One region of the Rhizobium pantanalense genome, then DNA from elsewhere that is predicted to be linked to it. Evidence: predicted binding sites of a transcription regulator. Region 1 holds the regulator's gene; each other region holds the start of a gene.
What was found. The regulator PhoB, encoded in region 1, activates phosphate uptake and scavenging genes when phosphate is short. The targets are predictions, from matches to a motif close to TGTCATNNANCTGTCAT.
Positions count from the first base shown of each region.

Region 2: a site for PhoB is predicted at 1,641-1,657, ahead of PH558_RS32510 (Orn/Lys/Arg family decarboxylase). Genes of this name have one in related genera too.
Region 3: a site for PhoB is predicted at 1,405-1,421, ahead of PH558_RS05545 (UDP-2,3-diacylglucosamine diphosphatase). Genes of this name have one in related genera too.
Region 4: a site for PhoB is predicted at 1,137-1,153, ahead of PH558_RS29355 (inorganic phosphate transporter). Genes of this name have one in related genera too.

Region 1 covers NZ_JAQJCH010000003.1:141,594-144,696, reverse strand. Annotated here, with positions in the region: gene pstA (phosphate ABC transporter permease PstA) at 1-65, shown strand, start outside; gene pstB (phosphate ABC transporter ATP-binding protein PstB) at 81-896, shown strand; gene phoU (phosphate signaling complex protein PhoU) at 948-1,661, shown strand; gene phoB (phosphate regulon transcriptional regulator PhoB) at 1,693-2,376, shown strand; gene PH558_RS10065 (GcrA family cell cycle regulator) at 2,570-3,097, opposite strand.
Region 2 covers NZ_JAQJCH010000020.1:20,298-23,400, forward strand. Annotated here, with positions in the region: gene PH558_RS32510 (Orn/Lys/Arg family decarboxylase) at 1-1,596, opposite strand, end outside; gene PH558_RS32515 (NCS2 family permease) at 1,763-3,103, opposite strand, start outside.
Region 3 covers NZ_JAQJCH010000001.1:1,164,401-1,167,503, reverse strand. Annotated here, with positions in the region: gene PH558_RS05550 (MFS transporter) at 1-364, opposite strand, end outside; gene PH558_RS05545 (UDP-2,3-diacylglucosamine diphosphatase) at 533-1,339, opposite strand; gene PH558_RS05540 (NADP-dependent malic enzyme) at 1,795-3,103, shown strand, end outside.
Region 4 covers NZ_JAQJCH010000014.1:121,792-124,894, forward strand. Annotated here, with positions in the region: gene PH558_RS29345 (hypothetical protein) at 1-537, shown strand, start outside; gene PH558_RS29350 (GCG_CRPN prefix-to-repeats domain-containing protein) at 652-960, opposite strand; gene PH558_RS29355 (inorganic phosphate transporter) at 1,201-2,808, shown strand; gene PH558_RS29360 (Ros/MucR family transcriptional regulator) at 3,019-3,103, opposite strand, start outside.

The DNA.
Region 1 (3,103 bases):
TCTTCCTCGTCGCGATGAACATCGGCGCCATCCTGCTGCGCCGCCGCTTCGAGCGGCGCTGGTAAGGGAGGGCGCACGAAATGAACATGATGACGGAAGCCGCCAGCGAAAGAGCCTTGGCCAAGAAGATGACGACGATCCCCTACAAGATGATCGGCCAGGATGTTTCGGTCTATTACGGCCACAAGCGGGCGCTCTTCGACGTCAATCTGAAGATCCGCGCCAATACGGTCACGGCTCTGATCGGCCCTTCAGGCTGCGGCAAGTCCACCTTCCTGCGCTGCCTCAACCGCATGAACGATACGATCGAGACTTGCCGCGTCACCGGCAAGATCACGCTCGACGATCAGGATGTCTACGACGACAGCATTGACGTGGTGGAATTGCGCGCGCGCGTCGGCATGGTCTTCCAGAAGCCCAACCCGTTTCCGAAGTCCATCTATGAGAACGTCGCCTACGGTCCGCGCATCCATGGCCTGCATCGCTCAAAGGCCGATCTCCAGCATATCGTCGAAACAAGCCTGCAGAAGGCCGGTCTCTGGGGTGAGGTGAAGGATCGCCTCCATGACGCCGGCACGAGCTTGTCGGGCGGTCAGCAGCAGCGTCTGTGCATCGCGCGCGCCGTTGCCGTCAGCCCGGAGGTCATCCTGATGGACGAGCCGTGCTCGGCGCTCGATCCGATCGCGACCGCCAAGGTCGAGGATCTCATCCACGAGCTGCGGGAGAATTTCACCATCGTCATCGTGACGCATTCCATGCAGCAGGCAGCCCGCGTCTCGCAGCGTACCGCAATGTTTCATCTCGGCCACCTGGTCGAGGAGAACGACACCGATAAGATGTTCACCAATCCCGACGATTTCCGCACGCAGGATTACATCATGGGCCGTTTTGGTTGATGATGGCAGGCGCGCGGCTCCTTTCACACAGTTCACTTTGAGGATAGAAAAATGGTCTCCACTCACATTCTGTCAGCCTATGACGAAGACCTGAAGTTCCTGACGCGCCGCATTGCTGAAATGGGCGGCCTGGCCGAGCAGATGGTTAGCGACAGCGTACGCGCTCTCGTCAACAGCGACGCGGCTCTGGCCCAGAAAGTCATCTCCGACGACGTGGTTCTCGACCATGCCGAGCGCGAAGTCGGTGACAAGGCGATCGTCACCATCGCCCGCCGCCAGCCGATGGCAGCCGACCTTCGCGAAATCATGGGATCGATCCGCATCGCTTCTGACCTGGAGCGCGTCGGCGATCTCGGAAAGAACACCGCAAAGCGCGTCATCGCCGTGCAGGGCACTGGCGTCCCCCGCCGTCTCGCCCGCGGCATCGAGCATCTCTCCGAACTGGCGCTGAGCCAGCTCAAGGAAGTTCTCGATGTCTACGCGACCCGCTCGCCCGATAAGGCGGTGTCGATCCGCGAACGTGACGAGGAAATCGACGCCATGTACACCTCGCTCTTCCGCGAGATGCTGACCTACATGATGGAAGATCCGCGCAACATCACCACCTGCACGCATCTTCTCTTCTGCGCCAAGAACATCGAGCGCATCGGCGACCACGCCACCAATATCGCCGAGACGATCTATTACATGGCGACAGGTGCTCAGCCCGAAGGCGAGCGCCCGAAGGACGATACCGCCAATACCGTCGGCGCAGTGACGGAATAATCTGGAAGCGAAGAAAGGAGACCATAGGCGCATGGTTCCGAGAGTTGCTGTTGTAGAAGACGAGGAAGCGCTCAGCGTTCTGCTGCGCTACAATCTTGAGGCCGAAGGCTTCGAGGTCGACACGATCCTCAGAGGCGATGAGGCCGAGCTGCGTCTCCAGGAGCGCATCCCCGATCTCCTGATCCTCGACTGGATGCTCCCCGGCGTATCGGGCATCGAGCTCTGCCGCCGGCTGCGTATGCGGCCGGAGACGGAGCGACTGCCGATCATCATGCTGACGGCCCGCGGCGAGGAAAGCGAGCGCGTGCGTGGGCTTTCGACCGGCGCGGACGATTATGTCGTCAAGCCGTTCTCGACGCCGGAGCTGATGGCTCGCGTCAAGGCGATGCTGCGGCGTGCCCGCCCGGAGGTTCTCTCCACGGTGCTGCGCTGCGGCGATATCGAGCTGGACCGAGAAACCCATCGCGTCCACCGCAAGAGCCGCGAAGTACGGCTGGGGCCGACGGAATTCCGCCTGCTGGAATTCCTGATGTCCTCGCCCGGCCGCGTCTTCTCGCGCTCGCAGCTGCTCGACGGCGTATGGGGTCACGATATCTACGTCGACGAACGCACTGTCGACGTCCATGTCGGCCGCCTGCGCAAGGCGCTCAATTTCTCCAATATGCAGGATGTCATCCGCACCGTTCGCGGCGCGGGCTATTCCATGGAAACCTGAGCGGTTTGCCGCTCGGGTATCACTAAAGCATGTCGCGCAAAAGTGCGTAGCGGTTTTGCGAGAACGACATGCGCCAGACGGAAAACCTAAAGCACGGGAAGCGAATCTGAAAGATCGTGACGTGCTTTAAATAGCGGCGGAAATAGAAAAACGGGCCTCGATGGGCCCGTTTCTCATTGTCTTGCTGTGACTTTCAGCCGTTGTTGCGACGGCGGTCATGCACCGGCTGGTATGCCATGCGCTGATGATAGGTGCAGTACGGCGAAGAATCCGGGCTGTCATTGCCGCAGAAGTGGAAGTCGTCCTTCAGCGGGTCGCCGACCGGCCACTTGCAGGTGCGCTCCGTCAGTTCCGTCAGGCCGAGGCGGCGAGAGATCGGAACGACGACGTTCGATGCCGGACGATACTGGATTTCATTGACGGAATCGACCTCGATCTCTTCCTTCAGCATGGTTGCGCCCTGCTGGCGGGCGACGACCGTACGGGTGGCAACGCGCGATCCGTAGGTTGCGGTGCGGGGTGCTGCTGCGCTGCGCTTCGGCGTGCGCGCCGCGGTTGCCGTGCCGCCCGCCTTCGCTCGGCCAGGAAGGTTCAGGCGGTGCACCTTGCCGATGACGGCATTACGGCTCACGCCACCGAGCTGCGCAGCGATCTGGCTGGCGCTCAACCCTTCGGACCATAGCTTTTTCAGCTTCTCGACGCGTTCGTCTGTCCAATTCATGCCCTG
Region 2 (3,103 bases), on a different contig from region 1:
CCAGAAGGCGGGATTGGTGGCGAGCTGGTCGGTCGCGACGCTTTCCCACGGCACGTCGTGCACGGCGCCGGGGCTTGACACATCCGGGATCGTGACCCGATCCGGCACGAAGGGCTCGAAGAACCAGCGGCGTTCCGGGCGATGCTCCTTCTCCTCGAATTCGCGGCGCACGGCGCGGATTTTCTTGCGCAGCTCGATGCCGAGCCGGATCGTGTCGTCCCAAAGCACTTCGCCCGAACGGCCCTTCATCATCTGCGCGCCGACGTCCAGCGAGGCAAACAGCGGATAGAAGGGCGAGGTCGAGGCGTGCTGCATGAAGCTTTCGTTGAAGCGACGGTGTTCCACGCGGCGTTTCTGGCCGGTGATGTGCCTATCCTTCATGTGGATCTGCGAGGCCTGCGAGAAGCTTGCCAGCTGCTTATGGGTGGATTGCGTGGCAATGATGCCAGGCGCATCCGGGCCTAGGTCGGAAAGCCCCATGGCGAAGCGCCCGGCATAAAGCGGATGAAACTTCATGAAGCCCGCCCAGGCCTCGTCGAAGAGGATGTAATCGCAGAGATGCCCGATGCGCTTGAGGATCATCTCGGCATTGTGGATGGTGCCATCATAGGTGCATTGCTCCACGACAGCGACGCGGAACGGACGCGGCTTCTTGTAGGCCTCCGGATCCTTCACCAGCGGATGGGTGCGGATGCGCTCGCGCAGCGCGTCCTCGTCCATGGTGGCGAAATCCATCGGACCGATCAGGCCATAGAGATTGCGTCTGGTCGGCAGATAGATCGGAATGCCGCCCGAGATCATCAGGGCGCCGTGATGGGCGGCCTTGTGGTTGTTGCGGTCGAACAGCACGAGATCGCCGTCGGTGACGAGCGCTGAGAGCGCGACCTTGTTTGATGTGGAGGTGCCGTTCAGCACGAAATAGGTCTTCTCGGCGCCGAAAATCTTGGCCGCTTCCTTTTGCGCGGCAAGCGCAGGCCCCTCATGGGTCAGGAGGTCGCCGAGATCGAGCACGGAATTGTCAAGGTCGTCGCGGAAAACCGCTTCGCCCAGATGTTCCATGAAGACACGGCCGATGGGGCTGCGGCTATAGAAGATGCCGCCATTGTGCCCGGGGCAGGTCCAGAGGTGATTGCCCTCTTCGGCGTAATCGACCAGCGCGCCGAAGAAAGGCGTCTTCAGCGTCTCCGCATATTGCTTGAGCCGGCTGATGAGGCTTTTTGCGATGAAGGCCGGCGTTTCTTCCGACAGGAAGACGTAGCCGTCGATGAAATCGAGGACTTCCACCGGCACATCCTCGAAGCGCTTGCGCCGGATCAGCAGGATGATCGGGAATTCGAGGCCGCGCCGGCGCATGAGGTTGATGAGGGAGGCCGTCTTGCCTTCCAGGCCCTTCTTGCCCCAGTCGACCAGCATGCAGCCGATGGCAGCGTCGGTCTGGACGGCGATCTCGGCATCTTCGAGATTGCGCGCGCGCACCACCTCGAAACCAGAGCGTTCGATTTCCTCGACGATCTGATTGTAGCGGGCACCTTCCAGATCCTCATTGTCGAAGGTTGGCGTTGCGAACAGAAAGTTGAAACGTCTGAAATAATCCATATCGATACCCGCTCCTGATTTGGCATGAGGTGTCGAGGTATTTCATGACATGGATGTGACAGAATAGAGGGCGTCCCAAACCGTATCGATGGTCATCGGCGGTCAGGTCGCTGGCCCACAGCTTCATGCCGGATTACGGACGCGGAATTTATGGATTTGTGGCCGCTCAGTGAGCAGCCACGGTCCAGAAATAATAGGCAAGCGGGATGGCGAGAAGGTACATGCCAATGGACACCTGCCTCGCCTCTCCCGACAAGACCTTGACGATGACGTAGAATAGCAGTCCTCCGGCAATACCGGTGCCGAAGCTGTTGGAGACCAGGGTCAGAAGGACCATCATCAGAGCGGAAAGACCGTCGGAGAAATTCTCCAGGTCGACACGCTTCAGCGCGCTGAACATCGACATTCCGACGAGGATCAGGGCGGGTGCGGTGGCCGCGGCCGGGATCATCAGCGCGATCGGGGTAAAAAGCAAAGTGAGCGCGAAAAGGGCTGCCGTTGCCAGCGAAGCAAAGCCGGTGCGTCCGCCGGCTTCCGCGCCGGTGGCGCTCTCGACCAGCGCCGTGGCGGAGGGAATGCCGAGCAGCGGACTGATTGTGGCGGCAATTGAATCGACGAGGAACGGCTTGCCCAGATCCGCCATGTTGCCTTCCTCGTCGACCAGGCCGGCCTTTGCGCCGACAGCGAGCGTCGTGCCCAGGGTCGAGAAGAACTCGGATGCGAAGAAGGCAAAGAGATAGGGGAAATAGTCTATCCTCAGCGCACCAAGGAAATCGAGTTGAAGGCCGATCTCGGAGATGCCATGCGGCGCTCCGAAGAATGCGGCGGGCACCTTGGTGACGCCGAGCGGAATGCCGAGCAGCGTGCTGCCCAGGATGGCCCAGAGGATCGGTCCCGGCACCTTTCGCCCGCGCAGAAAGACAGCGAGGAAGATGCCGAAGACGGCGATGATCGCCTGTCCCGAGTTGAACGAGCCGAGCATGAGCGCGTGGCTCTTGGCGTTGACGTCGACGAGACCGGCATTCTTGAAGCCGAGAAGCGCGATGAACAATCCGATCGCCGCGCCCAGGCCAAGCTTGATCTGGGCTGGAACCATACGGGCGATGACCTGACGCACGCCAAGCACCGTCAGCAGAACGAAGATGACGCTCGACCAGAAGGAAATCGCAAGGCCCGTCTGCCAGGGAATATGCTCCACGGCGGCCATCGTCGGCCCCACCAGAACCGAGCCGCCGATGCCCGGCCCCACCACGAAGGGCATATTGGCATAGAGCGCCATGAACAGGGTCGCACCGATGATGACGAGAATGGTTGCCGTCGTTGCGGCGGCGCGGTCGATGCCACCGGCGGAAAGCAGGGAAGGGATCACGACAAGAAGATAGGCCGCCGCCAGGAAGGACGTCATCCCGGCAATGATTTCCGTCTTCGTATTGGTCTTACGCTCGCCCATGCGAAAATGGGTCTTCCACCGCGGCTCTGACGTATCACCCTGTTGCCCGACATTCGT
Region 3 (3,103 bases), on a different contig from region 1:
AAGGCGCGTAGGTGGCGCCCTGAATGCCGTAGACCAGAAGCACCGGCCAGAAGTCGCTGGTCCAGTAAAGCGCGATTGCGGTCAGCAGTGACAAGGCACCCGACCATAACAATACATCGGCCCGCTCGCTCATATGATCGGCGAGCACCGCGATAATGGGCGTCACGAGGACGCGCACCACCATGGGAATGGCGAGCACCAGGCCGATCTCGTGATCGTTGAAATTCAGCCCCGCCAGCCAGACAGGGAAAAACGGCAGGGCAATTCCGTTGACGAACAACGGAGCGCAGTAGGACAAGGCAGTGCGCAAGCGGAAATATGGAGGCGCACCCTCGCCCTGGAAGGACTTGATCGCGGGAATCATGACAGACCTGAAGGGGAACTTATTTGTCCCTATCATGCTATCGAGAGTACGACTATGGCGAGAAATGGCCAAAACCGTAACGTTTCGGAAAAATCCGAAGCCAGGGCCGTCCCGCAGCGATCAATAATTATGACAAGCCATTATCGGCTGCGTGAAGGGGCGTAGGAATTACGCCGCCTGGGCACCGATCGGCCGCGGCAATTCTCCGACCGGAGAATCCACCGGCTGCGTCTCGAGAATAGTCCGCCAGGTGATCAGCTCGAACGTGCCGTCCTCATGCTCGGCGATTGCCGTGCAGCTTTCCACCCAGTCGCCGGTATTGATGTAGCGCACGCCGTCGAGATCCTCAATGACCGCATGGTGGATGTGCCCGCAGATGACACCATCGGCATCGTTACGCTTGGCCTCTTCGGCGACGACACGCTGAAACTCGCCGATGAAATTGACGGCGTGCTTGACCTGCAGCTTCGCCCAGGCCGAGAAGGACCAATAGGGCATGTTCAGGCGGCGGCGCACCGCAGCAAGGCCGACATTGATCAGGATGGCCATGTCATAGGCCCAGTCGCCGAGATAGGCGAGCAGGCGGGCATTGCGGACGACGACGTCGAATTCATCGCCATGCAGCACGAGATATTTCTTGCCGTCGGCCGTTTCGTGCATGGCGCGCTGTGCCACCTCGATACCGCCGAAGTGCATTCCGGGGAAGTCACGCAGGAATTCGTCGTGATTGCCGGGGATATAGACGATGCGCGTACCCTTGCGCGCCTTGCGCAGGAGCTTCTGTACGACGTCGTTGCAATCCTGGGGCCAGTACCAGTTTCGCTTCAGCCGCCAGCCATCAACGATGTCGCCGACCAGGAAGATGGTATCGGCCTCGTGATAACGGAGAAAATCGAGCAGGTAATCCGCCTTGGCGGCCTTCGAGCCGAGGTGCACGTCAGAAATGAATAGCGTTCGGAAATGCCGGGGGTCCATGTTTTCATTCACGAACTTTATGTCCGTGCCCTATCCTACCTTGGCTATTCCAAAACCAGACTCGTGTTTCAGGAAGATGACAAACCCTGTGCTTGGCGGCCCGGCGGCAAGGTTCAACCGAGTCTCGGGGCGACTGCGAGGTCAGGACGATCGCTTGTAAAGCTGGCGATACCAAGGCGAAACATGGCCCGCGCCGCGCCACTTGCATAAGCCGTCCATCCGTGCACCTTCACGCCATTCTTACAAAGATGACGCGATCGCAACCTTTTTGCGGAAGGGGATATCGCGCGATCATTGCAAAAACGGCAATTCAGTTTTGCCACGACAAAAACGCCTTGTGACCTCAATTCCATACTGTGAAGGCGAAGCGATTGATGTATGCAGAAGACTCAAAGCGCAGGCAGGAATGGAGACGCAAGTTGGATACGAACGACACTTCGAAAGCAGCCAAGAACATGGCGAGCGGAAACTTCGACGAGCAAGCGCTTTATTTCCATCGTTATCCACGCCCCGGCAAGCTCGAAATTCAGGCGACCAAACCGCTGGGCAATCAGCGTGATCTGGCACTCGCCTATTCCCCTGGCGTCGCTGCGCCCTGCATCGCCATCCGCGACAACCCCGAGACGGCAGCCGACTATACGTCCCGCGCCAATCTCGTAGCAGTCATTTCGAACGGTTCGGCAGTGCTCGGGCTCGGCAATATCGGCCCGCTCGCTTCGAAGCCCGTCATGGAAGGCAAGGCCGTTCTCTTCAAGAAATTCGCCGGCATCGACGTCTTCGACATCGAAATCGCAGCACCGACGGTCGATGAGATGGTCAATACCATTTCGGCGCTCGAGCCGACCTTCGGCGGCATCAATCTGGAAGACATCAAGGCGCCGGAATGCTTTGACGTCGAGCGCCGCCTGCGCGAGAAGATGGAAATTCCGGTCTTTCACGACGATCAGCACGGCACCGCCATCATCGTCGCCGCCGCCATCCTCAACGGACTGGAACTGGCCGGCAAGAAGATCGAAGAAGTCAAGATCGTCGCCTCCGGCGCGGGTGCGGCCGCACTCGCCTGCCTCAACCTGCTTGTCATTCTCGGCGCCAAGCGCGAAAACATCTGGGTCCACGATATCGAAGGCTTGGTCTACAAGGACCGCAACGTCCTGATGGACGAGTGGAAATCCGTCTACGCCCAGGACAGCGACAAGCGCGTGCTTGCTGAATCCATTCCGGGCGCCGACGTCTTTCTCGGCCTGTCCGCCGCCGGCGTGCTGAAGCCCGAACTGCTGGCGCAGATGGCCGAAAAGCCGCTGATCATGGCGCTCGCCAACCCGACGCCGGAAATCATGCCGGATCTCGCCCGTGCCGCCCGCCCCGATGCGATGATCTGCACCGGCCGCTCGGACTTCCCGAACCAGGTCAACAACGTCCTCTGCTTCCCCTATATCTTCCGCGGCGCGCTCGATTGCGGCGCCAAGACGATCAACGAAGAGATGAAGATGGCCGCCGTGCGGGCCATCGCCGCGCTTGCTCGCGAAGAACCTTCCGATGTCGCCGCTCGCGCCTATACCGGTGAAACTCCGGTCTTCGGGCCCAATTACCTGATCCCCTCGCCCTTCGACCCGCGCCTGATCCTGCGCATTGCGCCAGCTGTGGCGAAGGCAGCCGCAGACAGCGGCGTCGCCCTGCGCCCAATCAAGGATTTCGACGCCTACATGGACGAGCTCAACCGCTTCGTCTTCCGCTCGGGCTTCGTGATGAAGCCGATCTTTGCGG
Region 4 (3,103 bases), on a different contig from region 1:
GGCGGCGGCTCCTCCGGCAGCCAGGTCGGCATCCCGATTCCCAATCTCACCCATGGCGAGATGGCTGTAATCGCTCCCTATTACGGGCGTATAGTCTCGCTTGCCGAGAGCATATCGGATACCGACGAAACCTTTCGCCGCCTCCTGAACTTCGCGCAGATCCAGCGCGCCTATTGCTTATGGGGCCTGATGCCGGGCAGCGTCAGCGACGAGGAAAGCCCATTCAACGAATGCTCCCACGCCTACCTCGCTGCAGCGAAGGCAGTGCTGCTGCAGATGCGTGTCACGAGAGGGGAGAAGGCATCGGTCGTCGATCTCGTCTCTGATATCGACGCGGTACTCGTGCGCAACAATCTCTCGCTCGTCCTGTGCAAATTCAGCGGCGAGAACTTCAATACGGCCGATCTCATCCGACCCAAACTTGCCGATATAGCGCTTCATGCGAAAAGCCTTGCTGCAATTTTGTCGGCCGGCCTGCTCGTTCTTGCAGGACTATGGCTCGCAGCGCGCGCGTTACGGCCCCCAACTCAGCCTTAGAGCGGGTCAGCTTCTCAGCAAAATCCGCGAATCGTTCCAGCTCTTTGTTGTCGCGCTTTTCCTAGAATTGCTCTCAGCAAAACACCGCCGCGAAGTGCGGCGGTGTTTCTGATCTTACCAGTAACGCGGGCGATCGCGCCAACGGTCATCGCGCCAACCATCGCGATGATGGCGATGGCCGTGCCAGCCCCATGGCGGCGGCGGTGGCGGCCTGTAGTAACCCCAGCGGCGGGGCGGCGGACCCCAACGATTGGGGCGGCATTCGCCCCAGCGCGTCAGGTGCCAGCCACGACCGCAGGCATAGTCAACTTTCACGATCGGCGCTGAGGCCGCTGTCCCAACGGCTGGGATAGGCATTGCCTCTGCCGAAGATACAACCAGGCTGCCAAACAAGGCAGCAATGGCAATCACGGACGATCTCATTTTGATGGCCCTCTATCCAAGTCCCTTACATCCGGGATTTAACCCCCTGAGGTATGAACGCGGGCTGAACCGAAAAAGGCCATTTGACGGCGAAATCAAGATCAGACCAAACGCCTGACCACGGCCCGAAAAGCATATTGTTGCCGGTATTTGCAGCCAGCCGCAACCTACTCGCGCGTCACGAGAGTTTCATGAAGGAGGCTTACACCAACGATATCAATTGCCATAAAGGAGTTTGGGATGGTCGACCTCGCTTCAAACACTTCGGAGGGTGGCAATGCCAACCATCCAATTCACGGCGCCGGTAGTTCGGCAAAATGGTTTCTGCCGATCTTCGGTGTCGTCGTGCTGGCCGGCCTTGCCTATGTCGGCTATGCCCTTGGCAGCGACCTCGCCGAAGCCGCCGCCGTTCCGTGGATCCTGCTCGGCCTGGCGCTGCTGATCGCGCTCGGCTTCGAATTCGTCAACGGTTTCCACGATACGGCCAATGCTGTGGCAACCGTCATCTATACGCGCTCGCTGCCGGCGGAATTCGCCGTCATCTGGTCGGGCTTCTTCAACTTCCTCGGCGTTCTCACGTCTTCAGGCGCCGTCGCCTTCGGCATCCTGGCGCTGCTGCCGGTCGAACTCATCCTGCAGGTCGGCTCCGGCTCGGGTCTGGCGATGGTCTTCGCCCTGTTGACGGCCGCCATCATCTGGAACCTCGGCACCTGGTATCTCGGCCTGCCGGCATCGAGCTCGCACACGCTCGTCGGCTCGATCATCGGCGTCGGCCTCGCCAACCAGTTCCTGGCGCCCGCCGGCTCTGCCACCAGCGGTGTCGACTGGTCGCAGGCGAGCAGCGTCGGCATGTCGCTGCTTCTGTCGCCGATCATCGGCTTTGCCATGGCTGCAATATTGCTGCTGGTCGCCAAGGTGCTGATCCGCAACAAAGAACTCTATGAAGCCCCGAAGGGCAATACGCCGCCGCCAGCCTGGATCCGCGGCCTGCTGATCTTCACCTGCACCGGTGTCAGCTTCGCCCATGGCTCGAACGACGGCCAGAAGGGCATGGGCCTCATCATGCTCATCCTCATCGGCCTCGTGCCGACGGCTTTCGCGCTGAACCGCACACCCGATGTCAACTATCTCGAAGCTTACAAGGCCGCCTCAATGCAGGTCGAGACCGTGCTTGGCAAGTACGTGAAGCCGGGCGTTGCCGCGCCGGCCGATCCCAAGGCCGCCGTCAGCAGTGCCGTCAAGACCAAGACCTGGACGGACGCGACGACGCCGGCTCTTCAAGCATACATTCATGCCACGAGCGCTGAGGTCGCCGCCTATCCGAGCGTCGAGAAGCTGCCAAACGGGCTTGTCGGTAACGTTCGTAACGATATCTACCTGATCGGTGAATCGCTGAAGCTCATCGACAAGCAGAAGCTGCTGCCGATGAGCGCCGACGACTTGAAAGCCGTGACCAACTATCACGCCGCCGTCGATCACGCGACCAAGTTCATCCCGCTCTGGGTGAAGGTTGCCGTCGCCTTGGCACTCGGCCTCGGCACCATGGTCGGCTGGAAGCGTATCGTCGTCACCGTCGGCGAAAAGATCGGCAAGACGCATTTGACCTATGGCCAGGGTGCTGCCGCCGAAGTCGTCGCCATGCTGACGATCGGTGCTGCCGACCATCTAGGCCTGCCGGTTTCGACCACGCACGTCCTGTCTTCCGGCGTCGCCGGCACCATGGCGGCCAACGGTTCCGGCCTGCAGTGGTCGACCGTGCGCAACATGCTGATGGCCTGGATCCTGACGTTGCCGGCCTCGATCGCATTGGCATTCGTGCTGTTCATCGTGCTGCGCCAGGTCTTCTAATCGTCGCGATAAAGACGTCAAACATTCTCGATAAGACAATGGCGCCCCTGACGAGGCGCCATTTTTATTTGCAGCATTCCGCCGGCAGACACGGCGCTACAGCAAGCATCGCAAAACGCATGAAAAGCGTTCGCGAAATCCGCCTGCATTCCCACGGAGCATCGAAGTCGAGCCGTCAGCAGCGCATGAGGCGCCTGTTTGCGAATTGCTTCAGCCGACGCTTTCCCTCTTGTTGCCGTTCGCACCGAGGCCGGAAATCTTGGCAAGTTCCGAGCGACGGTTGGCGTAATTCTGC